Regions from separate parts of the Desulfosporomusa polytropa genome, predicted to be linked through region 4. Evidence: riboswitches for the same ligand, from Rfam matches in the RefSeq annotation. Region 4 holds a riboswitch; each other region holds the start of a gene.

Region 1 (8,749 bases), 2.2 Mb from region 4:
TCTGCAACATATTTTCTTGAAGAAGAAAATAGCTTGTATTTAAGAAAATTTACAGTTACTGTATTGTCTTCCGGGCAAGCCTCAATACATCTCATACAAAGCATACAGTCTTCACTCATTACGTCTTTTTCCGTCTTTTCAAGATGCACGTCCTTGATATCCACAGGACACATTCTTTGGCAATTGCCACAGCCGGAACAGGTGTGAACCGATTTTTCAAACCGGATAAAGCTGATTTTTTTAGACATTTGAATCAAGGGCAGCATCGGGCAAAACATGCAAAAAAATCGGTCTTTAAAAAAGCTTCCTAGCAGGGTACCTGCTGCAATAATTATGGATAATACGGAGAAAGTCAGGGTGATCGTGTTCGTAAAATCCAGCGCGAAATTTCGGGTTTGCCCAGCAAATAACGGCATGATCGGTTTGCCCGGGCAAATCTGACAGAAGAACAGGTAAAAGTCCCGGTGCAATCCGCCAAAGGTAATCAACAACGGCGTAATAATCAGCAGCGCCAGCAATATATATTTAACTGGTTTCAATCGTTCCCGGGTTTTCCAAGAAAATTCTGTTTCCCTAATGCCCAACTTCTTTCTAAGTTTAGCCAACCATTCCTGCAAGGTTCCAAATGGGCATATCCAGCCACACCATAGTTTTGACAGTAGCATGGTTAACAAAACAAAGATCAAAAAATACAACACTACCTTAAATCCTTTGTAGGAAAGCAATTCTGGAAAATAAAATGCAAATCCCCATTGCCCCTGCAATGTCATGAGATAACAATGGCCTGCGCAGCCGGGAACATAAGGGCAGGAAAAACAAGGTATTGAATAGCCAAAGTTAAGTCCGATCCGGCCGCCATAGGTCCATAAAACAAACATAAAATTTTGAATCAGTAAACGTAAATTATCTACCATTATACCTAAAGCTCCTTCTACGAAATAATACAATGGCGATACTAACGGCCATAACAGAAAAAAAGAGCAGCACTCCCTGGGCAAGGTTGTTGTGGGCGGTCAATGAACGGCGCATGAGAAGGTTCATTGAGGTTTTATAGATTTCATTACCGATGACTTCTTCTGCATAAACGATGATCTCCTTATATTCGTTATAGCCGCCATTATCCAGGCGTTTATCATGGGACGGGGTAAAAGAAAATCCACCGGCAGCATCCGGCAAAATTATTGCCGAAGTCTTATTTCGCAAATCCATGATTTGCATTTCCCGTACAGCCTGACCAGACTTATACCGTAATTGAATCATCTGGCCTGTTGTCAGCGTCCTGTACGGATTGCCGGCTAAGTTCAATTCAATGGCCGGGAGATCTTTGGGATTTTCCAGCAGGTCTTGGTCCCTCTTCCTGTCGATTCCATCCGCATATAGGGGAAAGATTGTTTGCGCCACAAAATGTTCTCCCTGACAGCTGCCTGTGACAAACACGTGATACAGAAACTGGGAAGCAGCATTGACCCGCAGGAAATAACGGCCATCACGCTGTTCTATAGGAATCCGGTAATATTGTTTTTCACCAGTTTGCCGCCCGTCACAATAATAGGCGGATAAATCTTTCATTTCCGCAAGGTTGATTACAGCTGCAGTAGTTGTAATATATATGGTTTGTGTTATCGATCCATCGGTCTCATCTTTTTTCGTGCCATACTCCAGCCAAAGAAAAGCCCTATCCTCCGGACTGCAGCATTCTGCGCTGGCCTGGAAAAACAGCAGGATTAGTAAAGTAACACATGCTAGAGTAAGCCCGGATATGCAATATTTTTTGTAAAATAACAAGTTTTACCCCTCTCCCCTCCAAGGGGTAAAACTTATCCCCTAGGATACATACAGATAAAGTGAGACTTAGCTTCAGGTGGGTTTTTAACCCCATCTGAAGTTTAGTCGAACTAATCCAGGGACTTAGTTGCTCTTAACTCCCGCTTGTAGAAGCGGGAGTCTTAGAGCAACTTGGTCATCGGATAAAATAAAAATCTCCTAAACAGAGTTCAGGAGACAGGGAATAACCAAATGTAACACCCATGGATATAAAAAATCCCCTTCCCATCGCTCGCGGATTATATAATCTGTTACACTCCGTCTATCCACCTCAAATTTTGCTTATACAGAAACCGTCCTTTTGCTTTCCTGCTTTCACATCGGAGAATCCAGCCAAAAACCTACAACCAAAAGTCTAGCATCCTCTTCCGTCAAAACGGTGCGCACGGTAATAGCAGATGCTTCTTTCACAAACTTCACTTTGTAAGTAAAAATGGTGAACGGTTCTCTAGTTTCGGTAGTAACCAGCTCTTTAGAAACATAATTGCCAAGTTTTTGTTTAACCGACTGGCTAAGCAGCCGGAACTGAGATTCCGGCAAACTACTTTTCATTTTCTGATCGAAGTTTGCCGAAAAGCTTGTGTAATCACTCTCGTTAATGCCAGTAAGCATGGATTCGGTGAATTGATCGGCTGAACGTTGTATATCCTGCGGTGAAACAACGGGCGGCAACGCTTCACCGCTACGCACCTGTCCGATCCGGTCCGCCACAATCTTCACAACCAGCGCCGACCATGCCCGGACATCAGCCGTCATTTCGCCGGTAGCTACTGCGGGGGATAAAACCTGATACTTTCCCGCGGTTAGTAAGAGCAGATCATTGCCGGCCCTAGCCAGTTCATCTGTACTCAGCAATTGCCACTGATTTTGATCCAGCAGGTGAACATATAGCGACGTACCGGTCACCAGAGCCGGCTCTTTTTCCAGTTGGCGCAGGGATGCTAAGAAACGCTGTTTGTCAATTGTCCCGTACTCTTCCTGATACTGTTGGTACAGGCTGTTCTCGGTTACGCCGAAGCGGTTCATGCGCCGCAGCATACTATGCTGTTTTTGCGGGGATAAACCGCTCTGCCGCAGCAAGGCGTCCTTGACAGCTTGTTTGACAGTGCGGCCGATTAGTTCACCCAGTTTGGCATGTTTGCCTGCGTCTTCCAGATAGAGAGGCGAACCGGGGTTAGTAATCACCATAGTCTGATCCGTCCCTGAGCCGGTGGCCAATCCGGTCGAAAACCGGCTGCCGGCTACCAGTTCCTGCAAGGCAGCTGTTTTAGCCTCGGTGCAAGTCACGAGCGCTCTGGCCATAGTACCGGCGGGAAGGTCGGCGTCAATGACCAACATAATATTAATAGTCCCTGGTTTATATGCTGCCGGCTTTTTGCCAGGAGTAAAATACGCGGCCGGGTCGCCTACCCGCCCGCCGTTACCTTCCACACCGCCTGTAGCAATGGCGGTTACGGTAAGCGATTGATAGTTTTCAGACTGTATAGCAACATTCTCCATAGAAGCAGCCGTGCCCATGCTGGTCACCCTGCCGGGATTCAATCCCAGCTGCCCGGCCACTTGCTGCATATATTGGGGGTAGTTTGCGCCCGTTACACCAATAGCACTTTTCATGTCATGGTTAAACACTGCCTTAAGATCATGCCGGAAACCGCCATTTACCTGTGAAGTGCTCAATACATCCCGTGGAGCGCTGAAAGCCACAATAAGACTGGTACCCTGCCTATACACCTTATCCCCGGTTGATAAGGTAGAAACAGGTATCTGTTCACTGCCAAAACAGGGAATAGCACCACTCCAAAAAATAATAACCACCAACAGCCCTTGTAACCATTTTTTCATTGTCTTCCTCCCCTCACAAACAATAGTAGCAAAACCTAATAAAGCCCTTTCCGGCATACGGAAAGGGCTTTGAATCTAAATAGAGCTATCGATGCCAGTAACCAGCTTACTATAGCGGCCAAAAGCGTTCTCTATAATCCCCTCCTCATCGCTCGTGAGTAAATAACGGTGATTGACAGACAGGCAGTTCTCCTGGCTCTGGATCGTAGTTCACCCAAACCTTCCCAAGACACCTTTGCATCTCAGTGGTATACCTTGGGTTTACTCCCCATTACAGTGGCGGGACCGCGCCGGCATTCAACCGGTCTTCCCTATTAAGCCCCTCAGGGCACCTGGCTCAACAGTATGTAGTTATTATATCAGTATAATAATATAACTTCGTGTCAAGTATTGTCAAGAATATTTCATAAATGTTGGTAACAATTAGGGCGACCTTCCTATAGGGTACGCATATCCTTTTTAATCACTTTCTCTCCCCAAGACCGATAAGAGTCTCGGGCAGCCTATCAATACTTTCACCGTAACGGAGTGCATTTCTGACATTGGTTAACTGTTGGTCAAGTTTTTCTAAAATTGTAAGATTGCGCCGTTCGCTCTCCGTAGTAGTTAGTATCTTACTAATTTTGCCGTTATTGATAACCAAGCGCCTATTACCCATCAGCGCTAAAATGGGATCATGAGTAGCCATGAGAACAATTTTTTGCTTGTCCACTAAAAGTTTTAGTGCGCTTTGACGATCAATACCAGCGTTTTCGATCTCATCAATTAGTACAACCGGTGAAGCACTTAAATAGGCAGTATCGGCGATCATTAGTGCTCGTGATTGTCCGCCGCTCAAGGAGGTAACTGGAGTATCTGTGGAAAATTGCTCTCCCGCAAAACGATTCGCATGGTTGATTACATTGGAGATAACGGTGTCAATATCCTGCACCATTCTACTTTCGGCATGCATCTGCAAAAACTCACTCACTGTAAGATCCATAACAAAATTCATATTTTGTGAGAGTTGAGCAACCAATTTATGTTGCGTGGAATAACGCCACTCCGCATCCGGTATACGGTCATTTACTAAAATATTGCGACCTGTCGGTGTATCCCGCTGTGCTAACCATTCTATATCAGCAAGCAACCTGCTTTTCCCCGACCCGGTAGGACCAACAATACAAATAATTTCACCTGCACGTATCGTTAGGCAGACATCTTCCGCATTACCACACTTATCCTGCCCGCCGATAATTGTAATCGACCTAATTGGATCAACGACCTTTTTTACTTGTTCCATTTGCCGCATAAACTCGTTAAAGCGTTTGATCAAATCTTCTGGACCCTGACCTAAATCCTGTAACACCTCGTCCTCTATTCCCAATAAAAACTCAGTCACAGTAACTTTCGGATTTGGTGTGACCGGTAAAACTGAAAAAAAATCTTCGGCATAGGGATATAGTTTTAGAATTTGACCTACCCTCATTTCTCCAAATTGCTCCTTCATAACAAATCCCTTCCAACTACAGTCTTTAATTAAGTCAAATCCATCTTTTTTACATTACCCATTTGAAAATCTACACCAATTCGTGTTTGCCCCAAACAGTAAGAACAGGTGGCGGCCGGCATAGTAAATCTAAGAGAACAGCCTTGTAGACTATCGAATGTTGCAGCTTCCCGAAATAAACGACTCGCTTCCAACGCACCTTGACCAGTAATGCCGTTGACATGGGTAATCACTGCTCCCGTATTAGCTTGACGCACCTTAAAAGCAAACACCTCCCGTTCTGCCTGTGAAACGATATCACTTTTTGTGATTATAACCACATCGGCGAATTTCAGCATAGGCCCGATCTTCTGGGGAGTGTGTATGCCGCTTAGATTATCTATAATACAAACGGCCAGCGCCCCCTTGATATGAGGTGAGCAACGATTACACAAACCGGCACTCTCGGTTATTAACATATCAAGTTCCCTGTTGATTCCCCATGTAAGGCAATCCTCTACATTACTGATGAAAAAATGATCCGGACATAAGTTACCAGATAATCCAACTCGCGTAAGAATCCCTTTATTTTGGTATAACTCCTGATCCCTGGTAGAAAGACAGTCAAATTTAACTACACCCAAATGTAGTTTGTCTTGTTTTTGCAACGTCTCGGCTATTCTGAGTAAAACAGATGTCTTTCCGGCTGAAGGTGGTCCGGCAACAGTAACTAACTGCATGCTGAAGACCCTCCACGCCACGCGTCCAGAAAACGATCATTTAACTCTTGCTGTAGCCTTTCAATTCCACAGTTTCTGATATAATCCCAACCTACCCATTTAAAACTAGCGCTTTCCGCCAAACTTCTACCGCCTTGCAAATGAGATGAAGGAAAGAATGCCTCGTCGAAAACGCGGGCCGCTTGCGCTCCAGTCAGATAGTCAACCAACTTTTTCAGTTCTACTGCTTTACTAGCTTTGACTAAAAGTGATACTGGATAAACAAGCGCTCCATCTGACGGCCAGATAATTTCAATATCCTTGTGTCCGTTAAGTGTTTCAGCAAAAAAACGCGGCATAATATATATCGGTGGCAATCCATTGCGGGAACCGTTTAGTTCTTTCACCATCTGGGCTGGGTGTAACCCATAGCGTACCGCTCGTGCCAGTCCTGTAATACCATCATTGCCATAGTCCTTGTAATAATAAAGCTGCAAAGCATCGCAGAAAATATCCCCATGACCACGCATCACAACTTGATTTTCAAATACAGGATTAAGTAAATCACTCCAAGTGCGCGGAACCGGTAAACTGCCCAACCGTTTTTTTTCGACGACCATTACCAATGCATTCACTGCTAATACAAAGAAATGGCCTTGTGGGTCAAGCAACTGAGCCGAAGTAAAGCGCGAATTGACCTGTTGCCCGGTTGCCTGTAGAAAAATCCCATTCTTAACAAATCGCTCAACAAACTTTTCATGCAAAAATTCATAACCTGTTGTTAAAATAATATCCGGAACTTCATCTGGATCTTCAAAATAAGGAATGTACTCTTCATAGTGAACATATTTGTTGGCCGAAGTATCAATAGTATAATGTAGGTCTAAGCTTTTCTCGATCCGCATTTGATTCAGCACTAGTTGAAGTTCACCCTGCAAAGGAACCTTCAGCGGACAAGGCAAAAGCGCAAGTAAATCAAGGCATTTCCCTTTAGTTACTACAGATGACGACAGTTTAGAATATTGCCTGACTTCATGAATTTTCCCTTCAAGTAGTTTTATGAATGCATCAACATTTAGATTTTTGCTTTTTAGTGCAGTTTTCAATTTCAGTACCGTTCCCAAATCCCTCTGAATTTCCTTATCAGCAAACTGAGGAAATCCGTTCGTGATAAAAACTTCGCGAGTTTCGGGATACATCTCAAGAATTTGAGAAATTGTCAAGTCTAGCTCAATCAACATCATCACTCACCCTTCAGACTGTTATTAAATACTTGCCAGCTAACAAATAAAAAAAATCAACTGAAAAAAGCATTTGCTTTCACCAGTTGATACTGCGTTGTACCAGCGTATTTTTTTTTTGAAATTCACCTATGGAATATCCTTGCATTCATCTTACAACCAAACCGAAGTCACGTCAATGCCAACATCATTTTACCTTTTTGTTTGCTTTTATTTGTTTATGTTTGTATTATCTATTGATGATAGTAACTTATTAATATATAATTATTACCATAGACAAATATAGTTTGGTTTTGTTAGTTTTAGCTTGGTGTCACAATGAAGTGCCGGCCGGATGGGTTATACCTCCGCGCCGGCACTTCTATTAGGAGGCGATTATTCATGACGATCAGTGGTTCGGCAATATCATTATTTAATTACAAAAAAGCAGAAAGTGGGTTTCAAGTTCTTTTGGTCGATGCTTGTTCGCAGTCACATTTAGTTCAAAAAAACAACATAGCTAACCTACAGACAAATACTTTAAATGACAAAAGAACGGTGACTTTAAACAGAGAAGTACGTTCTTTCCCTGCCAAACCCAAACACGAACTTACAGATATGCACCACCAACTAATTAATATTTGCCTTCGTAATCCAAATTTAAATGACTTTCATCTTCATGACAAACTTCGTAAACTTATCCCCACTATGACAATGGATACTTTGTGTCGGCTAAAACAAGAGTGTGGTTTTACTAATCGTGAAGTGATCTGCAATATTTTGTTAAATCGGCTATTTTTAAGTTGTAATTCCGAACTAAATGCTACCCAACTAAAATTCATCTATAAGATGCACCCTGAATTACATGATCGTGCCGTGCGCCCGAACCGGCCTGGTGAACTTATTGTTTATAAATGCCTTTTCGGAAAAAGGTTGGAGAAAAAAGGAAGCTTATATGTCCATGTATTTATAGACATGTTTAATGGATGGAGCTTTGCCAGAATTAACTCAGACCGTTCATTAAAAGAAGGAATAAGGATACTTCAAAAACATATCGAGCCAATATATAAAAAAAATGGTTTTCACATTATAAGGGTTCTTCAAACATTGCCAGATAATCGTAACAAACAAAATATCACGAGGTTGCTGGCAGACCAAAATGCTATAACCTCTAAAACTCAATGGGAAATATGCACTCGTCAATTCGGATTAATCAAACATTTTCAGCGTCAACTTATAACGAGCAATTTTTTTGAAAATTATAGGGAAGAACTATCTTCTTTTCGTATGCTCGCTGCTTTTTCAGACTTAATCAAACGATATAACGCAGAATTTAATTTTCACCAACAACGTCCTATATTGCGATCTACTACAATAAAACCATGTAGTTTTACCGCTTACCGATAAAATCACCCCTTGGATCAGATGGATTGTACTATTAAGTGTGACGCCAAAAAAGAATGACTCATGATTGATTTGTTTCGTTGCGTCCTGCTCTGCCTTGAGGGCGACATTGGCCTGCGCCGTTTATAGATTTATTCCTTATTTATTCATACCGCATCATAAGCTTGACACCTTCCTATAGGAAGGTAATAATAAACTATATGCTTGTAGTAGAGTCAAGGAGAATTTTTATCATGTCTGATAAATCTAAATCATATTTTACAATTGGAGAA
Region 2 (8,749 bases), 530 kb from region 4:
TGGTAGTTTGACAGGCAATACTTTGACCTGACCCCCGCACTTTGGCTGGAACAAAACGCCAGCGCTGCACCGCAGCTGCGGCAGCATCATCCAGAAGTTCTGAACCACTGGATTGATAGATACTCACCTCGCCGGCGCGGCCATTTTCTAAGATTTCAATACTAAGCACTACAGTGCCTTCAATACCTGCCTGACGTGCTTTCTCCGGATAATTTGGTTCCCGGCGTGAGAGGATTCCGGGAGGAATGATTTCCCTCGCTGCGCCGGCGCTTTCCACTGAACCTGAACTACTTCCCGTAACACCGCCAGCAGGATTGCCAGCACCAGTTGCGGGTGTTCCTGCTGGAGATGCTGTTGTGCCTGTCGACGCAATCGTGCTACTATCAACAGCGACAACCGCCATAGCACTACTAACATCTACTACCGCCGCTTGCGTCATCTGTTCCGCTACAGGGTTGGTTTGTTGCTGTTGTGGCACCATCTCCTGACTTGATGGTGCTACCGCCGCCGGTGCCGGTATAGCCGCCAAAGAAGGGCTTGTCGGATCACTGGCTAACTCCAGCTCAATCAGCGTCTCCGGCATGGGAACAGGCAGGACAGCCTTACCGGCCAAGTACCCGACACCAGTTAACACAATACTATGCAAAAGCAAAGAAAGAACCATAGCTTTGCGCCAACGCGAACCTGCCACCCAATCCATTACTTATCCTTCCTTTCGGTCGCAATAGATACCCGCTGGGCCCCCGCTAGTTTCAATTCATCGAGAACAGCTACCACTTTGCCATATTCAGCCGCTTTATCAGAGCGCAGGATAAAAACCAGGTCGCTTTGCTTGCTCATTTCCAGTTGCACCCGTTTTTTCAACAATTCCAGTGGTATATCTTCCTGTTCAAATAAAACCCGTCCCTCTTTGGTAACAGCAATCGCCACACTGTGCGGTTTGTCGCTTTGGGACGAGGCAGCCTGCGGTAAATTAACAGGTATGGTCTGCTGATCAACCATATAGAGAGTACTCATAATGAAAAATACCAATAGGAAAAAAATAATATCAATCATGGGGATAATCATCAGTTTAGGCTGGCGCTCAGACCGCAAATTACGCAATTTCATGATGTTTCTCCTGTTTGATATGCCCCAACACTAACAGGCAAGCTTGTTCAACCTGGGTGATCAATTGGTCTAGGCGATGGTTGAAATAACTATACACAATCATCGCTAAAGTAGCTACACATAAGCCAGAGGCAGTAGCAATAAGCGCTTCCCCGACACCGCCAGTAATGGCCTGTGGCTGGCCAGCTTTAATATTCATGACACTGAAAGAACCAATCATGCCAATAACTGTACCCAGGAGACCCAAGAGTGGCGCAATGGTTACAATGGTGTCCAAATGACTTAGATTGGTACGCAAACCAGCAACAGCTAACGCAGCCTCACCCTCAAGCACACTTTCCACATTGGCACAGCCCTGTTGAATGTAGCCAATACCCTTGGCAGCAACACTAGCTGCAATTCCCTGAGTCTGTCGGCATAATGCATAAGCTGCTTCCCAATCAGCCTGTTCTAGCAATGGTGTAAGCTGCTCGCTAAACTCACGCATGTTGGTATTCATCTTTTTATAATATAAGAACCGTTCAACACCAATGGCTACAACCAGTAAGGAACAGGCCATAATCAAATACATAACCGGGCCACCTTTATGAAATATGCCAAAAAACTCTGCTATAATGCTCATCTTTGTTCCTCCGTTTTATGTAAATTACTTGTAATAATGCTCAGCAGCAATATCTGCCAGGTTTGCAGACAAGCTGCAGCACTCGTATCGGCGATCACAGGTGCTGTCACCCCAAATTTAGTGGCAACTGTCATAAGCAATTGATTGGCTACCTGACACACCTCACTACCAGATAATAATTCCCACTGCAGTTCATCCAGGAGATGTACATACAAAGCCCCATAGGTCACTAAGCAAGCATCACTGTCTATCTGGTATAGTTCATCTAAAAATTTAGGTTTAATCACAGCTTTTTCCGTATTATCTTCATAATAAACCTGCCATAGCTCTTCTTCTGCTAACCCATATCGTTTGAACCGGCGCAACATGCTGTGTTGCTGCTCTGGTGACAATCCAGTCTGCTTATACAAAGCTTCTTTAACAGCAGACACTACTGTCCGGCCAATCAATTCTCCCAGCTTCGAGTGTTTGCCCGCGCTCTCAAAGTACAGCGACGAGGTAGGATTAGCAATGACAATTGTCTGATCTGTACCTGAACCGGTAGCCAAACCGGTCGAGTAATTGCTGCCTGCCATGAGTTCTTGCAAGGCCGCCGTCTTGGCTTCCGTACAGGTAACCAGCGCTCTGCTTATAATGCCTGGCGGCAAATCAGCATCAATGACCAGAATAATATTGATAGTTCCAGGTTTTTCCACACTACTTTTATCAATAGGCTGAAAGTAGTCTGCTGGATCACCGACCCGCCCACCATTGACCTCAATACCGCCGGTAACAATGGCGGTTACTGTCAGGGTTTCATAGCATGCCGTATGGATAGCAACATTCTGCATAGAGGCCGCGGTCTCCATCCCAACCGTTGTCACCGGGTCCAGGCCGATTTCTTCGGTAATAAGCTTGATATGTTCCTGGTAGGTGAGCGCACGCAGGGTGCAGGCCATCCCAGCCCCAGGATTACAGTCATTATTAAACACAGCTGTCAAATCCTCCCGGTAACCCCCATTAACAATTGCTGTGCTGATTACCTTGCGTGGTTGCTCAAATGGAATGACAATACTTTTATAATACTGGTAAACAATATCGCCAGTAGATAAGGTACAAAGTTTCATGCTACTGCTCCTCGTACACTTCATTTTTTCTGACCTAAAAATACTGCGGATAAGCAGCCCGAGCTACGTCCTGTACGCCATACACAATGTACTGCGAAGTAGAAGTTAAGTGTCTGTCAGGCACAGCAATCATTTTTTTATTGCGAACAGCTTTTACCGACTGCAATGCCGGATCATTCTGTACATCCTCTGCGAACTTCTTCGTATCTGTTTTGCCACTATAATCCCAGACAGGCAGCAATATTACATCTGGATTAACACTGACAATTTGTTCTTTGGACAATACTTCATCACTATGCAGTCCAGCCAACGCCGCACCTTCTAATACCCCGGCCTGACGACAAATATCTTCAAAAGTACTGCCTTGTCCACCGCCGTCACCCATCAAGGAAAACCGGATAACTACCGGCTGACTGCCTGCAGGAACTTGCCGTACTTTCTCCTTAACTTGTGCCAGTTGAATTTCCATCTCGGCTACCAACCGTTCACCGGCTTGTTCTTCGCCAACAACATGAGCCATTGTTGTAATCGATTGTTTGACTTCGGCAATGGTGGTTGCGGTTTTATAGACATAGACCGGAATGCCTACCTCCCTGAGTGTTTGGCTTAGCGCTGGCGGCAGCCAGTCTGGAATAATTACAAGGTCTGGCTGAAGCGCAATAACGCTTTCGGCATTGGCCTGTATTTTTTTAGGAATCGCTTGGCCTTGTTCAACAATATTCGATACGCCACTGTTACCAGACAACTGCGTCAAGGCCGCAATACGCTCTTTGACTACCAGAGCCATAAGAATCTCATCAGTGCTAATAGAAAGCGACACAATCTTCTGGGGTTTTTGCGGAAGTTTCAATACATAGCCAGTACTATCTACTACTTCGTAACCCCCAGAACTGGCTGCACTTTCGCCTGGAGGCGAACTACTATTATTTTTTTCGGCACAACCACCTGTGAATACTAGCAGCAGTCCTAAAACCACAAGCATACTCAGTCGAAGGAATGACCGCTTAGCTAGGTTTACCATTGTCATAGCTTCATCTCCTGTAGGTTGTCTCTTCAGCAGATACTGTGCAGCATCATTGCCGCCAAAGCAGTGCAACCGTGTTATTTATCCTGCTTATTGAGAAAAAATGGATACACATAGCAAAACTCCCGACCACGTAAAGTCGGGAGTAATAAACAAACAGTAAGCTAATGCTAATAAAAAACTCCTGGTGTCAAAAACCAGGAGTGAATCAGCTAGTCGACAAAACGCCTACTGTAATCCCCTCCCCAAACCTCGTGGGTAACAAACGGTGATTGTCAGACAGGCAGTTCTCCTGACTCCGGATCATTGCTTGCTTAAACCTTCCCAGGAAATACATCCCAGTGGCGTATCTTAAGCTTGCTCCCCGTTACAGTGGCGGGACCGCGCCGGCTTTTAACCGGTCTTCCCTATTAAGCCCAGTTGGGCACCTACCTCAAATATTTTATTTTCCATATTCAGTATATACCTTTGTGAAAATACTTGTCAAGTTCTATGTCTTTTCCTTTTCATCTGAACAATAACTATAATTGACAATTATGTCGAAACAATTTATAGTTAAAGTAGCTATTCTGAATCATGAAGATTCGAAATTCCGGTATGAAACCTGAGGAAATGCTACCTTGGATGTTCATGCCTTTTTTATTAATTGCATTTCAGGAAGGTGAAAATATATGTGTAATACTAAGTTTTGGACAGCTGCCTGGCAGGAGGTACGAGATACCTCTAATTATGCTCCCAGTTATAGCAATAAACAGGGCTGGCAACAATTCTGGAATTCATTCGCCGAAGAACATGCACTGCGCAACCGCCAGAGCCGTTCTATTTATAATACCATTGTTGAAGGTCTTGTGGCCGACAAGGTGATCAGCCCCTTCAGCACCGTACTGGATATAGGCTGCGGTGCCGGTACCTATACATTGCCCCTGGCTTCCAAGGTCAGACAAGTTACCGGCTTGGACACAGCCGACCAAATGCTGGCGATGTTGAAATCCGAGGCCATACATGAAGGGCTTACATGCCGGATTGAGCCGCAGCAGGCAGATTGGCTCGATTTCCCATCTGAACCTGCCTATGATGTCGTGTTTGCGGCCAATACGACTGCCATCAATGATTATGACAGCTTAATGAAAATGAATGATGTGTCAACCGGCGTCTGTTGCCTTATCGGCTTTGCCGGCACTTACCATATCAAGGTTCGCTCTCTTCTGTGGGAACATCTCATGGGAGAACCCCCTGAGCATATGGCCTTTGACATTCAGTATCCGTTTAATATCCTCTATAATGAACGTTTCCTCCCGAACCTCAAGTTTTACAGTTACCGCGAGCGCTACCGGGAAACCCTGGCGTACATGATTGAGTACTACACCAGCTATTTTTCACTGTTTGGACTGGAAGGCCCAGAAACAACAGCTAAAATTACCGAGTTTATGACCAATCGGGCTGTTGAGGATTATTGTACTGAACTGATTAACACAACAATCGGCGTGCTTTGGTGGCGTGCAGACCGTAAAACAACTATTTTAGAATAGCCCACTACTATACAACATATATAAACACCCTGCGGTAAAGTGTTGGTTCGTAATTTTCACTTTACCCGCAGGGTGTTTTTTTATTACCTAGAAAATAAATCAAATTCCATTGCTTGCAAGAAAGTCACGCAGTAAATTCATACAAACAGCCTTGCGGTATTCTGCCGAAATTCTACCTCTGATAGGAACAATAGCCTGCGCATAGGCAGTAAGATACTCTTCCTTGACGTTCTTTGCTTCATCAATCGTCTTACCGATAAACATAGCATCAATATCTGCTCGCCTAATGATAACGTCGCTGACTGCACCGAATGCCGTCATACAGCTTGCAATCTTCCCTTGTTTAACGTCAAAGATGGCCGCAAAGGATACTCGAGAAATTGCTAAAGCATTTCTTGCACCCACCTTCTTATAATAGTAATTACTAAGACCGGTTCGCTTCATTAGAATTTCTACAAGCAGTTCATCTGCCTGCAGGGACGTTTTCTTTCTACCCAGATAGAACTCCGTAATAGGAATCACCCGTTCGCCCCGGCTGCTAACAAGACGCAGTTTAGCGTCTGTCGCGAAAAAAATCAGTGCGCTGTCCGCCTTAGGTGAACCGTTACAGATATTGCCACCAACAGTGCCCAGGTTGCGGATGGCCGGTGCCGCAATCTGCGATACCGCCTTCTTTAAAATAGCAGGCGCCAGTTCACTTTCCATAATATCAGTAAACGTGCACGCGGCCCCAATACGGATATACTCGCTATCTTCCACTATATTTTTCATCTCAGGTACTTTAGCCAGGAATAAATAGTTTGCATTTTCATCTGGTTCAAGCATCAAATCAGTACCCCCACCATAAGGGATAACCGTCTTTATTGCACGAATCTCCAAGGCTTCTTTCAACGATGCTGCCTGATAACTATTTACCATAAACCTTGCCCCTCCTTTGCGGCACTCTGAATCGCTTGGACGATGGCATTATACCCGGTACATCTGCAAAGATTACCTGATATACCTTCGCGAATCGCTGCTTCGGTAGGGTTGGGATTCTTGGCTAGAATACATTCAGAAGCAAGAATCATGCCTGGAATACAAAAACCACACTGCACCGCACTGACAGCAGCATACGCCTTATCCAGAGCGGCAAAGCGCTCTGTTTCACGATAACCTTCAATAGTCATAATCGTACTGCCTGCAATGTGGCCCATGGCTACCATGCACGAGTTAACCAATCTGCCATCAAGAATAACCGAACAGGCACCACATTCCCCTTCTTTACAACCGCACTTTACACCAGTAAGGCTAAATTCAGCTCGTAGCACATCAAGCAACCGCGCATTTTCTTTGGCAAGAGATGTAACCGAGTGACCGTTAAGAATAAATTCTATCATCGCTTATTCGCCTCCTGTAAAATGCTCATGGCATCTTCTTGTGTGAATGGCACCTTATTCAATGGAGCACCAAGCGCATTTTCCATCGCGTCTAGATAAGCTGGAGCCGCACCAACAAGCGGAAGTTCACCAGCCCCCTTTGCTCCATAGGGACCATGGGTATATGGATTGTTCAGGATTTCAGTCACCAGATTGGGCACATCTACCGCTGTCGGAATAATATAGTCACTAAAGCTGTTATTGCGAATCCTGCCTTTATCGTTATAGTCCATCTGCTCCATCGAGGCATAACCAATCCCTTGAAGGAAACCGCCCTGCATTTGACCTAATATAATATTCATATCAACAGGAACACCAACATCGAAGATTCCCCATGCTCCCAAAATCTCGGTAGTAGCAGTAAGTGTATCTACTTCTACTTCAATCGCATTAACAGACCAGGAATAGGTCGGATAGGCGTCTCCCCTAAATTCTTCAAGATTAAACGGAATTACAAAATCAGGCTCGACAAAATGCTCTTCGATAACTTGTTCTTCGCCAGGTCGCCATTCTTTCTTAAGCTTCTCTGCCGCTCGCTGCAGCAATCCACCAACTGTCATTAAGGAACGGCTGGCTACAGTCGGGCCTGAATCTGGCACACGGTCGGTATTCGGGTTATCAATGAATACCTGATCATACGAAATACCCAGGGTATCTGCAACAATTTTACAAAACGTAGTTTTGAGACCTTGACCTATATCTGCATTGCTTGTGAGAACCTCTACCGTATCATCTGCATTTTTTCTAATCTTGGCAACAGCCTTAATGATGTCACGCTCGCCACTGCCCGTAAACCCACAGCCATGGTAGAACAACGACATGCCAATACCTTTCCGGTATCGTCCTGTCTGATTCTGGTACAGCTTGCGCTTGGTGCGATAATCGGTAAGCTCATCAATCCGCTGAATCATTTCAGGCAAAGGTACATGGAAATGATACTTACCGCTGGTAGACGTAACATCCCCCTGTTTAACAATATATTTTTCTTTAAGTTCCAGAGAATCCATGCCCAGTTCTTTGGCAATATGAGCCATGGCCATCTCTACTGCAAAGAAAGTCTGCGGTGCGCCAAAACCGCGATAGGCTCCGCAAGGCACTGTATTTGTCTTAACTGCCCGCCCGGCAACCCTCAGATTATCCACACGATACACACCATTTGCGCAAATCAAGCCCCGCTGCAAAACAACGGCAGAAAGAGTAGTATAGGCACCGCTATTGAATAACACTTCAATATCCATACCTGTAATTTCACCATTTTTAATCGCTACCTTATAGGTGCAAATGGATGGATGGCGTTTTGAAGTAAACTCCATATCTTCGCGCCGGTCAAATATGACCTTAACCGGCTTGTTTGCCTTTTTTGCCGCTACTGCGGTTTGACACGCAAGCATGGAAGGAAATGCTTCCTTGCCGCCAAAGCCTCCCCCAGTGACATCCTGGATAACTTGAACAGCCTTTCCCTCGCAGCCTAATGCTTGGGCAACTGCAGCATGCACATAATAGGGGCACTGCATCGAACCACGTACCGTCATTCGTCCATCATGCGGCTCTGCAATCAGCCCTTGTGTTTCAAGATAAGCCTGTTCCTGATAACCAGTCTGGAATGTCTCAATGAAAATACGATCTGCTTCTGCCAACGCCGTATCAATATCGCCTTTGGCATAATTGTACTTGAAAAAAGCAGTATCTGATTTACGCATATCAAGAACTGGAACTTGTTCTTCATATACTACAACAACCTCATGCAAAATTCTCTCGACTTCTTTAAAATCCGGACCGACAACCATCAAAATCGGCTCACCAATATACTCAACAGTATCCTCAGCATAAACCGGAGTGTCATGAACGATAATTGCCACGCGGTTTACACCAGGTACATCATTCTTGTCAACAACCAAATAGCCCTCCGGCAATGCTGGCAGAATAATATCAGTGATACG
Region 3 (8,749 bases), 2.3 Mb from region 4:
AAGAGACCAAAGGTCAAATTATCATTGACCAAATGGAGGAACGCTTGCGACAGCTTGAAAAAAAACTAGCCCCAGTTACACCAGATAAAAACAAATGTTGTATGGCCTTTGACTTTATCGGTGTTATCGGCAGTAAAAATAATCTGTTAGCAGATATATTTAGATATGCCCATTTGCGTAACGGTGCTCTCCAGGAAGGGATAGATCAAGGAGAAAATCGTCTTTCCAAAGAGCAAATTATTGCCGTAAATCCTGATATATTTATGTTACCAACATGGAATTATGACAGACGAAGTGATGTTGATACCTACCGGCAGCAAATTATTACTGACCCGGCTTTGGAGAATGTTGCCGCAGTCCGCAATAATCAAGTAAAACTTGTTTCTGACCGGTATCGCTATGTAGCCTCACAGCATGTTGTTGAAAGTATTGAGGTGTTTGCCAAAACAGCCTATCCGGAGCTTTTTTAATTTTACATAAAGAAGGTCATCATGCGGAATCTATATAGACGGAATCAGAGAAAAATTATTGTATTGTTGGTATACTTTTTTCTTGTAATAATTTTATCTCTTACTCTTGGACAGGTGGATATTTCCTTAACTGGAACTATTGCTGTAGTAGGTTACCAACTGTATCTGCCTGGATTCAGCGCGGACGATTTTACATTAGAGCAACAAGCTATTCTTTGGCAAATACGTATGCCACGAACGTTGGTGGGTCTCCTGGTAGGTGCGGCGCTGGCTGTTTCTGGTGCAGTCATGCAAGGTGTTTTTGGAAACTATTTAGCAGATCCGGGTATTATCGGTGTATCAAGTGGCGCGGCTACCGGTGCTATGATTGCCATTGCTTCAGGAAGTGGCTTTTTGAATCTTTTTTACATGCCGCTTTGCGCTTTTATCGGTGCGATAGTGGCTGTCAGTATTACTGTGTTTCTGGTAATACGGCAAGGAAAGATTCCGGTGATGGCACTTTTGTTGGCAGGCGTTGCCGTAAGTATGATTTTAGGAGCAATAAATTCTGGTATCTTAACCTATATCAACGAACAAAAAATGCAGCAATATCTATTCTGGATGGTTGGTGGTCTTGACTTTAGGCGTTGGGAGCATGTTTACCTAGCTTTTTGGCCTATTAGCATAGGTATTAGCGTGCTGTTATTGTTAGCACGCCAGCTTAACACTCTCGTCCTTGGTGAAACAGAGGCTAGAGCTGTTGGGATGGCGATTGTTCCCATTAGAGTACTTTTATTGCTAGTTGCTTCCATGACCACGGCTACGGCGGTATGTGTCAGTGGCAATATCGGGTTTGTTGGCTTGGTAATTCCACATATCGCTCGCATGCTTGTGGGGCCGGATCACCGTATCCTGTTACCCTTTAGCGCATTGGCCGGCGGCATGTTTTTACTGATTTGCGATACACTGGGACGGATATTGCTGTGTCCATCCGAAATACGCGTAGGCATTATGACGGCAATTTTAGGAGTTCCATACTTTTTGTATTTGTTACGAAGAATGCACAACCAATAGTTAAGTTAGGTTAGTGATAAAGGGTAATTTATTAAATTTTTGAGAGGAGTTTTTCCATTGAAGAAAAAAAATCTTGCCAAGTCAAATTTATGGAAAAAGGTTTGCTTAGGAATGTTACTTGCTAACAGCGTATACTTTCCTGCAAGTAGTGTTTGGGCGGCAACAACCGATGATACAGATAAATTTACATTAGATTCGGTGGTTGTTACGGCCCAACGCAGTGAAACCAGAGATCTGGATACACCAGCGTCAGTAACAGTAATTACTGCTCAAGAACTAAAAGAAACTGGCGCTGTAAATGTTTTTGACGCGTTAGAACATACCATTGGCTTTAACAGCATGTCCTATGGACCGACAGGTACTGACTATGGTATGTCTCCCAGCAGAACGATGGTCCGTGGTCTTGATAAGGGAACATTGGTTTTGGTCAACGGTGCCCCGATCAATTTATTGAATTATAACGGGTCTGGTGGAATTCCACTGGAAGCGGTCGAGAAAATTGAAATTATTAAGGGCGCAGGTTCTACACTATATGGATCGGAAGCGTTAGCCGGTGTAGTAAACATTATCACCAAAAAACCGGGGAGCAAGCAGCAAAGTACTGTGGGTATCTCAGGTGGCAACTATAATAAAAACTGGTCTGTAAGCTCAGAACTTGGTAACAGCGCTATTTATCTCAAACGAGAATATATTGCTGCGGTTGACAGGACTTCAAGAGATAATATCACTAATAAATCAACTAATGCTGCAATTCAGCCTTATGGCTTATATAAAGGCACTAAGGACAGTTTTTATTATACAACCCAGCTAAATGATGACTTGACCTTTAACTGGTCTTATACCAATCTGCAAACCAATCGTCCGCGGTTCAATGTGAACGGTTCGAGCTACATGTTGTATAAATATGATGATATACGTAATAATCTAAATCTAATCTATGATAATAAAAACAATAATGTTAAGTCTGTTCTATCTTTTAACAAAAGATATTCATTTGGTGATAAATATACCTATTCAACCGGAAAGTGGGCTATTAGTGAACGATATAACATGTATGGTCTAAATTGGGATACTCAAAAAACATGGCAGTTGAGAAATGACCTTGACACTTTGATTGCCGGAGTTACGTTAGCGCAAGAGCATTATAATGACCCTTCTACTGACGCTGCGGCTATTCGTAAAAATGCTTTACGCAATAGTCTCGCTGTATATGGGTCCTATACCTATGCTGTTAATCCTAAGTTTAGTACAACACTAGGCTTGCGGGGGCATTTTATTGATGATTATGCGACAACCGAAAATGTCTTTTTGCCACAAATCCAGACACTTTATAAAATAAATGACAATACTTCCTGGTATACTAATATCGGCAAGTCCTTTCAAATGCCAGCGCTAAACCAATATTTTTCAAAACAAGATGCTGATTTCAACAGCTTAAAACCCCAACAAGGTTGGAATTATGAAATGGGGCTAAAAAAGATAATTGATAAAAATCAGTCTTTGAAATTAGCAGTCTATCATATGGATATAAAAGATCAGTTTGTTTGGAAAAAGAATGAAGACAATACTGACTATATGACTAACGCGGGAGATTTTCGTAACACCGGTATTGAAGCAGAATATGTAAAAATTCTTAATGATAACTGGAAATATAATATCGGGTTTAGTTATTCTAACCCGGAAAATAATGAAAGTGGCTCTTGGGAACAAAGTAACAGCAGAATACAAACAACCGCCGGCGTAACTTACAATAAAGACAAATGGCTGACTAATCTTAATTTCTTATTCTTAGGTGATCGTGAAGAAAGTTACTACAGAATCAATGGAGACATTAGTGATGTTCCAGATCGCATCCAGCTAAATGCCACAATTAACTATCAGCCGGAACATAACCAATCAGTTATTTTGAATTTATATAATATACTTGACCGTGATAATTCTGTAAATAAATATGAGAATTTGGATTTGCCGTTTAACTGGACAGTAAGCTACAAGTATACCTTCTAAACAAGTCCTGTAAGAATGTATTTGACAATACCTGCCAAAGAGTGCTAAAATTAGAAATAAATGAATATAGTTGAGTCAGGTGCCCTTAGGGGCTTAATAGGGAAGACCGGTGTAACACCGGCGCGGTCCCGCCACTGTAATGGGGAGTGAATCCAAGAATATACCACTGGGACGAGAGTCTTGGGAAGGTTTGGACGAGCTATGATCCAGAGCCAGGAGAACTGCCTGTCTAAAGATCGCCGTTTTACCCACGAGTGATGGGGAGGAGATTACAGTTGCATCTGCTTATCTTGGAGTTATTCCAAGTAAGTTATGTTGCCTTGCTGAATTTACTCCTGGTCATAGACCAGGAGTTTTTATTTGGTTTTATGCTGTAGAAATCCTCCCGGCTGCCCACGGTAGCCGGGAGTTTCTTATTAGTTCCATTCTTCTAAACTCCTTCATGTTTGCGGGTCTATTATGACCCGCAGTTTTTTTTCTTAGAGCGCTGAGCAGCGTTACTATATATTCGGGATTAAAGGTTTTTGTAAAAAATTAACCCCCTTGTATACAAATTTCTGAAAGAGGTGTTTTTGTTGAAAAAAATTATTCTATTGCTTGTTTTTGCTTTCATTATGACCAATGTATCGCTTGGTTTTGCTGCCGATAAACAAAAAGATGCTGATGCCAAGCAAATTGCCACTTGCACCAAGGCTATTACGGCTAATCCGAATGATGTGGCAGCCTATGTGAAACGGGGAAAAGCCTATACGAGTAATAATCAGCTTACGCTAGCAATAGCTGATTATACGCAGGCGCTCAAACTAGATCCGAAAAATGTGCAGGCCTATGCAGCACGGGGACTGAGCTATTCTGAAGCCAAGCAGTATGAAGCAGCACTGGCTGATTATAGCAGTATTATTGACATATCTCCCTATGATATTGAGGCTCACTTCCGGCGCGGGATATGTTATTACTATACAGGCCAGTATGAGCTTGGTATCGGCGACGTAGAGCAAGTTCTTGCCGTTCAACCTCAGCATGCAGGAGCCTATTTGATTAAAGGAGTCTGTTATCAAAAGTTGGAACGAAATGTCGAGGCTATTGCAGCCTATAAAAGTTTACTGGCCAATGTGCCGGCAGATAAACAAACGCAAGAAGCCATTGCGGTAGCAAAAAAAATGCTAAAAACGCTTGGGGTAGAGCCATAATGCTAACAGGAAATAGATGCTAATTTCAATAGTAGTATGATAGGAGAGGGTAAAGAATATGCAGAAAAAAATTGCTTTTTATGGTAAAGGTGGTATTGGGAAATCTACGACAGCGGCCAATGTATCTGCGGCTTGGGCTGAACGTGGGTACAAGGTCTGCCAAATTGGTTGTGATCCCAAAAATGATTCGACACGGCTCTTATTAGGGCGGGTCTGTTCTCAGACTGTCCTCGATATGGTTAAGAAATACGGAGAAGAGGTAAAGAAGGAACAACTTGTGCATACTGGTTTTGGCGGCGTACATTGTGTGGAAGCAGGCGGGCCTGAACCGGGGGTAGGTTGTGCCGGACGCGGTATCATCGTGGCATTGGAAAAGCTGAAAGACTTGCAAGCTTTACCTGAGGATGCCATTATTCTCTATGATGTACTGGGCGATGTGGTGTGCGGCGGCTTTGCTGTACCCATACGGGAAGGCTATGCAACCGATATCTATATTGTTTCTTCTGGTGAACTTATGTCGCTGTATGCGGCCAATAATATTGCCAAAGGGGTAGCTCGTTATGCCTCCCGGGGGCCAGTGCGGCTTGGTGGTATTATTGGCAACAGCCGGGGTATTGTTAATGAACAAGCATTACTTCAGGAATTTGCGAAAAGGTTAAATACTAGCCTAGTAGCCTATATTCCCAGGGAACGCACGGTTAATAAAGCCGAGATTCATCGTAAGACAGTAATAGAATTCGCGGCAGCTTCGCCGCAGGCGGCTATTTATCGGCAATTAGCCGATTTCATTTGTGAGAATACAGCGCTAAGTGTGCCAACCCCGATGGCCTTTACCGAATTAGAGGAGTTGGTGCTTGCTTATGGTGATGACTAAACAGGCGACAACAGTCAGCAAGCGGGGATCTGCATTATGACAGGCAGGGTTAAAAATAAAGCTGCGTTTTTTGCAGGGATGACTGTACTATTACTGATAGTCATTTTGTTTTCGCTGGCCTGGGGTCAGGTTAGTGTACCGATTGATGCGGCAATGACAGTTATCGGGAAGCAATTACACTTGCCAGGCCTAGACGGGACTGGTGTTACTCCTGAACAGACTTCCGTTATTTGGCATATTCGTATGCCGCGTACCTTGGTAGGACTACTGGTAGGAGCAGCCCTAGCGGTAGCAGGAGCCGTAATGCAAGGAGTATTTGGTAACTCGCTGGCTGACCCGGGAATTATCGGGGTATCAAGCGGCGCGGCGCTTGGGGCTGTTATTGCGATTGCTTTAGGGGTGACAGCTAATGGAATTTTTTACATGCCCGTATTTGCCTTGACAGGTGCATTACTAGCAGTCGGGTTGACAGTTGCGTTAGCCATGCGGGATGGCAAAATACCGGTGATGGTGCTCCTATTGGCTGGTGTTGCCGTAAGCATGCTAATGGGAGCTCTGACTTCAGGCATACTTACCTTCATGAACGAGAATCGGCTACGGGAGTTTTTATTCTGGGTAGTAGGGGGCTTGGATTACCGCCGCTGGGAACATGTTTATCTGGCCGCTGGTCCAATTATTATCGGTATTCTTATTTTGTTTTTATTGGCCAGACATCTCAACATTATGGTTTTAGGGGACCAAGAAGCACGTTCTGTAGGGGTTCCGGTAGCAGTTTTTCGGTTAATACTCTTAGTTATCTCAGCATTGACAACCGCAACAGCTGTATGTGTTAGTGGTACAATCGGCTTTGTGGGCTTAGTGGTTCCCCATATTATGCGTCTTTTGCTTGGGCCAGAGCATCGGACGCTATTACCTGCCTGTGCCTTGGCGGGCGGGCTATTTCTGGTGGCCTGTGATACACTGGGGCGACTGGTGATTCCACCATCTGAGGTTCGGGTTGGTATTATGACCGCACTACTAGGTGCGCCCTACTTTTTGTATTTGCTACGCAAAGCCCAGAAAGGAGGGGGACTGTCATGAATGCAAGTAGTCAACCAGCGTTAGCAGCCGCTAACGTAGGTGTTACTATTGGTGATAATGTTATTTTGCGGGATATTTCTTTGGCAGTTAAGCCTGGCGAATTTGTTGCTATTATCGGTCCTAATGGTGCGGGGAAAAGTACGTTGCTCCGTGGATTACGTGGCCTGGGAGCCATTAGCGCCGGAACTGTCCAGGTTTTTGGACAGTCAATACATACTATGGGCGATAAACAACTGGCACGTACTATTGCCTATATGCAGCAGGAAGTAAATATTGGTTTTGGATTTACTGCGCTAGAAATCGTATTGGCAGGACGTTACCCTTATTTGAAGTGGTGGCAGAATGAGGAAAATGAGGATTATGAAATTGCTAAAAAGTATATGGCGTTTACCGGCGTCGAGAATTTAGCTGATAAATCGGTGCGACAAGTATCTGGTGGAGAAAGACAACGGATTCTGCTAGCAAAAGTATTGGCGCAGGAGACACCGCTAATCTTCCTGGATGAACCGACTGCCAGTTTGGATTTGGTGTATCAGGAAGAAATCTTCCGCTATTGTCAGCTTATGTGCCAAGAGGGCAAAATGGTGTTTATTATTGCCCATGATATCAAACTGGCTGCTAAGTTTTGTACGCGTCTAATTTTATTGGCTGGTGGTACTATACTTGCTGACGGTAAACCGGAAGAAGTCATCACTACCGAGAACCTGGAAAAAGCTTATGGCTTGCATTCAGCTGTTTTTGTTAATAAAGTAACAGGCAATCTAGATATTCATACCTATGAAGCTGCCGGAACTACTACACGGCAACCGTCTGTCCACGTGATTGGTGGCGGCGGTTCTGCCGGGACTATTATGCGGTTGCTGCATGAAAAAGCATATACCTTAAGCGGCGGCGTTTTTCAACAAGGCGATACTGATACTGATGTAGCTTTGGCTTTTGGCATACAGGCAATAGTCGGCCAGCCTTTTTGCGTTATTGATAAAATACAAGGAAGAGAAAACAGAGAAAAAATGCTTGCTGCTGATTTTACAGTGCTAAGCAATCTGTATTATGGTCAACAAAATTTAGCTAATCTTGAGGCGGCATTTGCTGCCCCAAAACTTATTATTATTGAAGATACAGCTATCGAAGAACGCGATTTTACCGGTGGTAAAGCAACCAAATTGTACCGTGATTTGCTTACATTGCCGCAGGTGACTGTTCTAAACTCTATGCAGTTTGCCGCACAGATAGCTGACGGAGAATTTTAGCAGATGCGTGGACAATAATTAGCAGGAGGGCAAAATGATATGCGTCAATATATTCCCAAGAATTGGCCGGTAGATGACACTGACCATTCAGAGCAAGTAAATAAATCTGCTAAGATAAGTTACCTGAAAAAGAATGCCTTACAGGTAACTGCTCCACAGTATTTGGAGGGGTGTTTTAAGGCCAGGCAGATGGCTTATCTCCAGGAAAAATGCTGGATATGAATTCAGTTCCTGCAATCAGTGATTGCAAAAAAAATAAGTAAAGAAGGACTATTATTATGTCAGAAACCAAAGGTTTAATTATTGTAAACACAGGGAATGGCAAGGGGAAAACAACAGCAGCACTGGGGCTGGGAATGAGAGCCTGGGGGCAGGGACTTAAGGTATTAATATTACAATTTATCAAAGGCAACTGGAAATATGGTGAATTACAGGCTGCTGAGAGAATGGGGGAAGATTTTGTTATCAGGCAACTAGGTGAAGGTTTTGTGAGAAATACTACCAGTGATGCCGAAGCTAATCACCAAGAAGCTGCCGCTCAAGCGTTCCATGCAGCGAGAACGGAAAGCATGTCCGGTAAATGGGACATGATTATCCTGGATGAAATCAACTATGCCATTATGTTCGGACTGGTTCCTGTGGGCGAAGTAATTCAGTTGCTGGAAAACAAGCCACAGTCCTTGCACTTGGTGCTTACCGGGCGCGAAGCGCGGCGGGAAATCATTGACAGGGCAGATTTGGTCAGCGAAATAAAAGAAATTAAGCATCCTTATAAAAAGGGTATAACGGCGCAAAAGGGGATAGAATTCTAAAGTAATTACAGGT
Region 4 (6,114 bases):
ATTGCCGGAAGCTTTAGGCCCATTTTTTATTTTATGTTTACTGAACAGGTATGCGGCTAATGCTATGCTGGCAGAGTTTGGGCGTAACGCTGTTGTAAATAAAAATGGCATCATTGCTGTTTATCTGATGGGTTCGTTGCCTACCGGCATCTATTTCACTATCTTTTATTTCAGTCCAGCTTTGATCGCCGGGTTGGGCTGGAAACTGGGTATGGCATTTATGGCGATAAACATTGGCATGAGTACTCTTGTAACAGTAATTGGCATCTTATGGAATCGCATTAACTTCCGACAAGATGACGCCAGCCATTCGGAACATCAGCAGGCATTTTCCAGTGCGACAGCCGATAAGATCGATCTGGTAGCTGCGGCTAGGACGGCCTTTTGGCAATTTTGGGATATAGCTGTAGTTTTTGTGCCGGTTACGTTTGTTTTCGCGCTGTTTATGCATACAGATAATATTAACGGGATTCTGTCAGGTGTTGCCCCTGTTTTACACAAGGTCAATTTGACTGCAGCCGGAGTTTTGGTCATTTTGGCGGGTATACCTACGATGATTGCGGCCATAGGTGTTGCCGGAACGCTGCTACAAAACGGTGCACTGGTGGCAGAGGAGATAATCTTTACGCTTTTGGTGGCGTCCTTTTTTCATAATATATATGATGCTGTATCTCGCGTATTACCAACAAATCTTTCAATATTTGGCGTCAAGTTGGGAGTTATTGTTACTGTAGTGGGTACTGTCGTCTATCTTGCAATGGTGGTGCTGGCCGCCAGCCTCGCTTTGTAAGCGTGAGTTACCTGATGGTGAATGTTGTGAAATAATCATTGACGTTCTATGTCGACCAATGATATGGTTGGAAAAATATAGAATATTATATTCTCTAACAGACAACTGAATATATTGAGTTAGGTGCCCATTTGGGCTTAATAGGGAAGACCGGTTAAAAGCCGGCGCGGTCCCGCCACTGTAACGGGGAGCAAGCTTAAGGTATACCACTGGGACAACAGTCTTGGGAAGGTTTAAGCAAGCCATGATCCGAAGCCAGGAGAACTGCCTATCTGACAATCACCGTTTTCACCCACGTGGTATGGGGAGGGGATTACAGTTAAGTGCTATATGCGTATTTTACTGAATTCACTCCTGGTTTTACACCAGGAGTTTTTTATTTCACTTTGCTGTATCACTCCCTGCTTTTTATGGCAGGGAGTTTATTTTTTACTAGAGGAGATGGTGCTTTGAATCGAAAAGAGATTGTACATCGCTTGGTACAAATGGTGATTGCTCTTATCGGTGTGAGCTTTCTAACATTTTGCCTGATGTATCTGTCGCCGGGAGATCCGGTAGAGATGCTGCTGGAGGTAGGCGATACCATTGTTTCGGAGGAAACGATTGCGGAGACGCGGGTACAGCTGGGCTTGGATCAGCCTTTTCATATACAGTATATCCGCTGGTTTACTGGTGTCTTGCAAGGGGATATGGGTATGTCGTACTCGGCGAAGATGCCGGTAGTTGAGCGCCTTTGGCAGTGCCTGCCGGGAACGTTGGTGCTAGCAGGCTCGGCTCTGGTGATGATGCTCCTGATTTCAGTACCTTGCGGGATTCTTTCCGCCGTGTATAGAAACCGCACGGTTGATTATCTGATCCGCGGAATTTCATTTTTAGGCGTATCCATGCCGAGCTTTTGGGTAGGACTCATCCTCTTGTATGTTTTGGGGCTGAAGCTGAGGCTTTTTCCGGTTGCAGGCGGTGTAGTGTCGCTGGACCGGATGGTGCTTCCAGCGCTTACGCTGGCCATTGCGATGGCGGCCAAATACACGCGGCAGGTGCGTACGGCGGTTTTGGAGGAACTGGGGCAGGAGTATATCATTGGTGCACGTTCGCGGGGATTTCCCATGCGGAAGATTCTCTGGCGGCATGTGCTGTCAAATGCCTGTTTGCCGCTCATTACGTTGCTGGGACTGTCGATTGGCTGGCTGTTGGGCGGCGTGGCTGTTATTGAGATGGTCTTTTCCTGGCCGGGACTCGGCAAGATGGCCGTACACGCCATTGAGATGCGTGATTATCCTTTAGTACAGGGCTTTGTCCTCTGGATTGCTGTTTTGTATATGGGGATTAATCTGCTTGTCGATATTTCCTATACCTATCTTGATCCGCGGCTGCGGAAAGGAGGACGCTGAGTGACGTTTTTGACAAAGGACAAGTTCTTGTTCGGGCTGTATACGTTTTTAGTTCTGTTGATTGCCGGTTTTGCGCTATTCGCGCCATGGTTGGCGCCTTATGACCCATATGATGCGGTGATGCGGCAGTCGCTGCAGGCGCCGTCGGCGGAGCATTTATTCGGTACGGATAAGCTCGGGCGCGACTGCTTGTCGCGCATTCTTTACGGGACGCAGACCTCACTGATGATGACGCTGTCGCTGGTAGTTATTATTGCGGGGGTCGGAACGTCTGTCGGTGTGGTTTCAGGCTACTCGGGCGGCAAGGTGGATACGGTGCTTATGCGTATGGTGGATATGATGCTTGCCTTTCCGGGTATCGTGCTGGCTATTGCCATTGCCGGCATGCTGGGCGGCAATATACTGAATACGATTTTGGCGCTGGCGGCAGTGAGCTGGACTAAATATGCGCGCTTGGGACGCAGCCTTACGCTGAAGCAGCGCGAACGTGATTTTATCGCGGCGGCCGTAACCACTGGGACAAGACCGCTACATATTCTATGGCGCCATATTTTACCGAATATCCTGCCGACTATTGTCGTGACGGCTGCCATGGATATCGGTACGATGATTATGGAACTGGCAGGCTTGTCCTTTTTGGGCTTTGGTGCACAGCCGCCGACACCGGAATGGGGCCTAATGCTCAATGAAGGAAGGCAGCATATCCAGACGGCTCCCTGGCTGATGCTGTATCCGGGGGCTGCGATCTTGATAGTCGTAGCAATTTTTAACCTTTGGGGCGACAGCCTGCGCGACATCATGGACCCACAGCGGACAAACTGAGTGAACTCGTTTCAGCAGAGCTGAAACATCGGGGGTTCAGGTGGAGAGTCTACTCCACCTGAACTGACGCCGCCTGTAGAGGCGGGAGTCTTGACTCAGCGATTAAGATAAACATATGGGAAGGGATGAGGTTTATGAAAAAATTGGGGAAAATTATTTGCGTGCTGCTTACTATTTGTATGGCAGCGGTCTTTATGACGGGCTGCGGCGGCAGTAGTAAAAAGGAAACAGACAAGAAGACACTGAGAATTGGTGTGACAAATTTTGCAGATTCACTGGAACCGACAGAAAATTATTTTGGCTGGGTAGTTATGCGTTATGGTATAGGGGAAAGCCTTACAAAATTTGATGAGAAGATGAATGTAACACCCTGGCTGGCTGAAAGCTGGCAGATCAGTGCTGACCACATGACCTGGACCTTCAAGATCAGAGACGGGGTGAAATTCTCGAACGGAAAACCGCTGGATGCAGCAGCTGTCAAGGCTTCGCTGGAAAGAGCCTTTGCCAAGAATAAACGCGCAATGACATTTTTTAAGTATAAGGACATGACGGCTGACGGTCAAACACTTGTGATCCGTACGGAAAAGCCGGAGCCGAATATGCCGGGATTCTTAGCCGACCCGCTCTTTTTGATTGTCGATGTATCGGCTGAGGCGGGACGTAATTTTGCCAAGGAAGGTCCCATTTGCACCGGTCCTTATATGTGTAATTCCTTCGTCAAGGATAAAGCGGTTCTGGTAAAAAACCTTTATTACTGGGACGGGGAAGTGCCCTATGAAGCAGTTGAAATCCCGTCCATTGACGATCCGAACACACGGGCAATGGCGCTGCAGTCCGGCGAGGTGGACATGGCGGTTAACATTGCAGCTGGTGACATAAACCTCTTTAACGACACTGCTAAGTTCCATGTCGACAGAATTTCCTCGCTGCGCACAGTACTGGCACGGATTAATCAAAAGGGCGTCCTGGGCGATCCGAAGGTTCGCGCGGCTTTCATCAGCGCCTGCGACAGAAAGGTATATAATGAGGTTATTTTGAAAGGAACCTTTATCGAAGGCAAGGCCCCTGTACCGCCGTCGATGGATTACGGCTTCGACCAGCTCAGGGACCCGAACAGCTACAATGTCGAGCAGGCTAAACAGCTTTTGGCAGAAGCAGGCTGGAAGGATGTGGACGGCGACGGCATACTGGAAAAGGACGGCAAGAAGCTTACTGTGGATTTTGTAGTGTACAACAGCCGCGCGGAACTGCCGATTTATGCGGAGGCCGTACAGTCGGATGCGAAAAAGGTTGGTTTTGATGTAAAAATCAAATCGGTGGACTATAACTTGATTGATAAAATGGGGATTAACGGCGAGTATGGCCTTTTGATTTCGAACATAACAACGGCCAATACCGGCGATCCGGAAATTTTCTTAAACTGGTACTGGCGAACGAATAACAACGGTGATAATCCGCAGAACGGCTCCGGCTACAGCAATCTTGCCCTGGATGCGAAGTTTGCGCAGCTTTCCACAGAGTTCGACCGACAAAAACGGCGCCAGCTCATCATTGATATTCAGCAGCTTATCCTGAACGATGGCGCGGCTCTGTTCCTGGGGTATCCGGAAACCAACATCATCAGCGCAACTTCGATCGAAGGCGCGAAGATGTATCCGTCCGATTATTACTGGCTGACCCACAAGATTAGACCGGCAAAAAAATAACATCACGTGAAGGAGATCTGAGATGTTACTAGAGGTATCGGAGCTTTCGGTATCCTACGCCGAATATGAAATCGTCCGAAATGTGAATTTGTCGCTCGATGAAGGCGAGATCCTTGCGATTGTGGGAGAAAGCGGCAGCGGCAAGACAACAGTTATTCGCGCAATCCTTGGCTGCCTGCCACATGAGGGCCGTGTGAGCGGCGGGATAATTCTCTTTGAAGGCAAAAATATATTGGAGAATACGTCTGCCGAGTGGCGCCGTCTCTGTGGCACAAAGGCTGCCATGGTTTTTCAGGACAGCGGCAATATGCTGGACCCTATCCGGCGTATCGGCAGCCAATTCGTAGAGTATATCCGCGAGCATTCGCCGCTGACGAAAAGGGAAGCAGCCAAGGCAGCAGAGGACATGCTCAGGAAGATGCACTTGCCCAATCCGGACAATATTATGAAGAGCTATCCGTTTGAACTGAGCGGCGGCATGCGCCAGCGGGTCGGCGTGGCCATGGCCATGTTCTTTAAACCGCGCCTGCTGCTGGCGGATGAGCCGACCTCGGCCCTGGATGTGACGACGCAGGCGCAAGTGGTAAAGGAAATGATGGAGATCTGCCAAAAGGATAAAACGGCAATCGTCATTGTTACACATAATATCGGTGTGGCAGCCTATATGTCGGATAAGCTGATCGTCATGCAAGCAGGAAAAATCGTAGAGTCTGGCAGAACGGATGATGTTATCGCTCGGCCGCAGTCGGCGTATACAAAAGAGCTTTTAGATGCCGTACCGCAGGTCGGAGGGAAAAGATATGTCGGCTGAAATGGAAAAAATTCTGGAAATCGAGCATGTTGTAAAGCGTTTCCCGGTCTCTGACGGGCGCATGCTGACAGCTTGCGATGACGTATCGCTGTCGCTGTATCAGGGAGAAACACTTGGTGTTGTTGGTGAAAGCGGCTGCGGCAAGAGCACGCTTGTAAAACTGATCCTGCAGCTGTATCCGCCGACGAGCGGGGCGATCTGCTACCGGGGCGAGGATCTTACGCAGCTTAAGGGAGAGCGTATGCGGCAGAGCCGGCGACATATCCAGATGGTGTTTCAGGATCCGACGCAGGCTTTCAATCCGAAGATGAAGACCAAAGACATCCTTTGCGAGCCGTTGCGCAATTTCAATATGATAAAAGACAGCGAGTCCGGGAAAAAGGTCGGAGAACTTTTGCGCATGGTTGAGTTGCCGGAAGATTTTGCCGACCGCTATCCCGGCAATATGAGCGGCGGGCAGCGCCAGCGCATCGGGATTGCCCGTTCGTTGGCGCTTGAGCCGGAAATCCTCGTTTGTGATGAGGCGACCAGTGCACTGGATGTATCTGTGCAGGAAAAAATTATGGAACTTCTGGTCAGAATACAACAGGGAAA

What was found. A riboswitch is a leader RNA that binds a small molecule or an ion and turns the genes downstream of it on or off. The one in region 4 is predicted to bind cobalamin.
Region 1: linked by a shared signal. The riboswitch ahead of ACZ449_RS08330 (adenosylcobinamide amidohydrolase) and the one ahead of nikB (nickel ABC transporter permease) in region 4 are both predicted to bind cobalamin.
Region 2: linked by a shared signal. The riboswitch ahead of ACZ449_RS26655 (ABC transporter substrate-binding protein) and the one ahead of nikB (nickel ABC transporter permease) in region 4 are both predicted to bind cobalamin.
Region 3: linked by a shared signal. The riboswitch ahead of ACZ449_RS08450 (tetratricopeptide repeat protein) and the one ahead of nikB (nickel ABC transporter permease) in region 4 are both predicted to bind cobalamin.

The regions. Positions count from the first base shown of each region.
Region 1 is NZ_AP042400.1:1,369,103-1,377,851, reverse strand. Features, by position in the region: gene ACZ449_RS08340 (4Fe-4S binding protein) at 1-914, opposite strand, end outside; gene ACZ449_RS08335 (hypothetical protein) at 904-1,785, opposite strand; gene ACZ449_RS08330 (adenosylcobinamide amidohydrolase) at 2,140-3,666, opposite strand; cobalamin riboswitch at 3,832-4,017, opposite strand; gene ACZ449_RS08325 (ATP-binding cassette domain-containing protein) at 4,130-5,155, opposite strand; gene ACZ449_RS08320 (GTP-binding protein) at 5,185-5,874, opposite strand; gene ACZ449_RS08315 (ABC transporter substrate-binding protein) at 5,865-7,097, opposite strand; gene ACZ449_RS08310 (hypothetical protein) at 7,476-8,480, shown strand; gene ACZ449_RS08305 (MerR family transcriptional regulator) at 8,711-8,749, shown strand, end outside.
Region 2 is NZ_AP042400.1:5,301,106-5,309,854, reverse strand. Features, by position in the region: gene ACZ449_RS26675 (energy transducer TonB) at 1-700, opposite strand, end outside; gene ACZ449_RS26670 (ExbD/TolR family protein) at 700-1,110, opposite strand; gene ACZ449_RS26665 (MotA/TolQ/ExbB proton channel family protein) at 1,097-1,732, opposite strand; gene ACZ449_RS26660 (adenosylcobinamide amidohydrolase) at 1,729-2,838, opposite strand; gene ACZ449_RS26655 (ABC transporter substrate-binding protein) at 2,873-3,865, opposite strand; cobalamin riboswitch at 4,128-4,309, opposite strand; gene ACZ449_RS26650 (SAM-dependent methyltransferase) at 4,534-5,391, shown strand; gene ACZ449_RS26645 (FAD binding domain-containing protein) at 5,491-6,309, opposite strand; gene ACZ449_RS26640 ((2Fe-2S)-binding protein) at 6,303-6,770, opposite strand; gene ACZ449_RS26635 (xanthine dehydrogenase family protein molybdopterin-binding subunit) at 6,767-8,749, opposite strand, start outside.
Region 3 is NZ_AP042400.1:1,406,676-1,415,424, forward strand. Features, by position in the region: gene ACZ449_RS08435 (ABC transporter substrate-binding protein) at 1-470, shown strand, start outside; gene ACZ449_RS08440 (FecCD family ABC transporter permease) at 492-1,523, shown strand; gene ACZ449_RS08445 (TonB-dependent receptor plug domain-containing protein) at 1,581-3,530, shown strand; cobalamin riboswitch at 3,591-3,773, shown strand; gene ACZ449_RS08450 (tetratricopeptide repeat protein) at 4,106-4,720, shown strand; gene ACZ449_RS08455 (nucleotide-binding protein) at 4,779-5,594, shown strand; gene ACZ449_RS08460 (FecCD family ABC transporter permease) at 5,631-6,674, shown strand; gene ACZ449_RS08465 (ABC transporter ATP-binding protein) at 6,671-7,924, shown strand; gene ACZ449_RS08470 (hypothetical protein) at 7,964-8,146, shown strand; gene cobO (cob(I)yrinic acid a,c-diamide adenosyltransferase) at 8,203-8,736, shown strand; gene ACZ449_RS08480 (ABC transporter ATP-binding protein/permease) at 8,742-8,749, opposite strand, start outside.
Region 4 is NZ_AP042400.1:4,773,251-4,779,364, forward strand. Features, by position in the region: gene ACZ449_RS23970 (hypothetical protein) at 1-790, shown strand, start outside; cobalamin riboswitch at 895-1,076, shown strand; gene nikB (nickel ABC transporter permease) at 1,201-2,181, shown strand; gene nikC (nickel transporter permease) at 2,191-3,003, shown strand; gene ACZ449_RS23985 (ABC transporter substrate-binding protein) at 3,138-4,709, shown strand; gene ACZ449_RS23990 (ABC transporter ATP-binding protein) at 4,732-5,520, shown strand; gene ACZ449_RS23995 (ABC transporter ATP-binding protein) at 5,510-6,114, shown strand, end outside.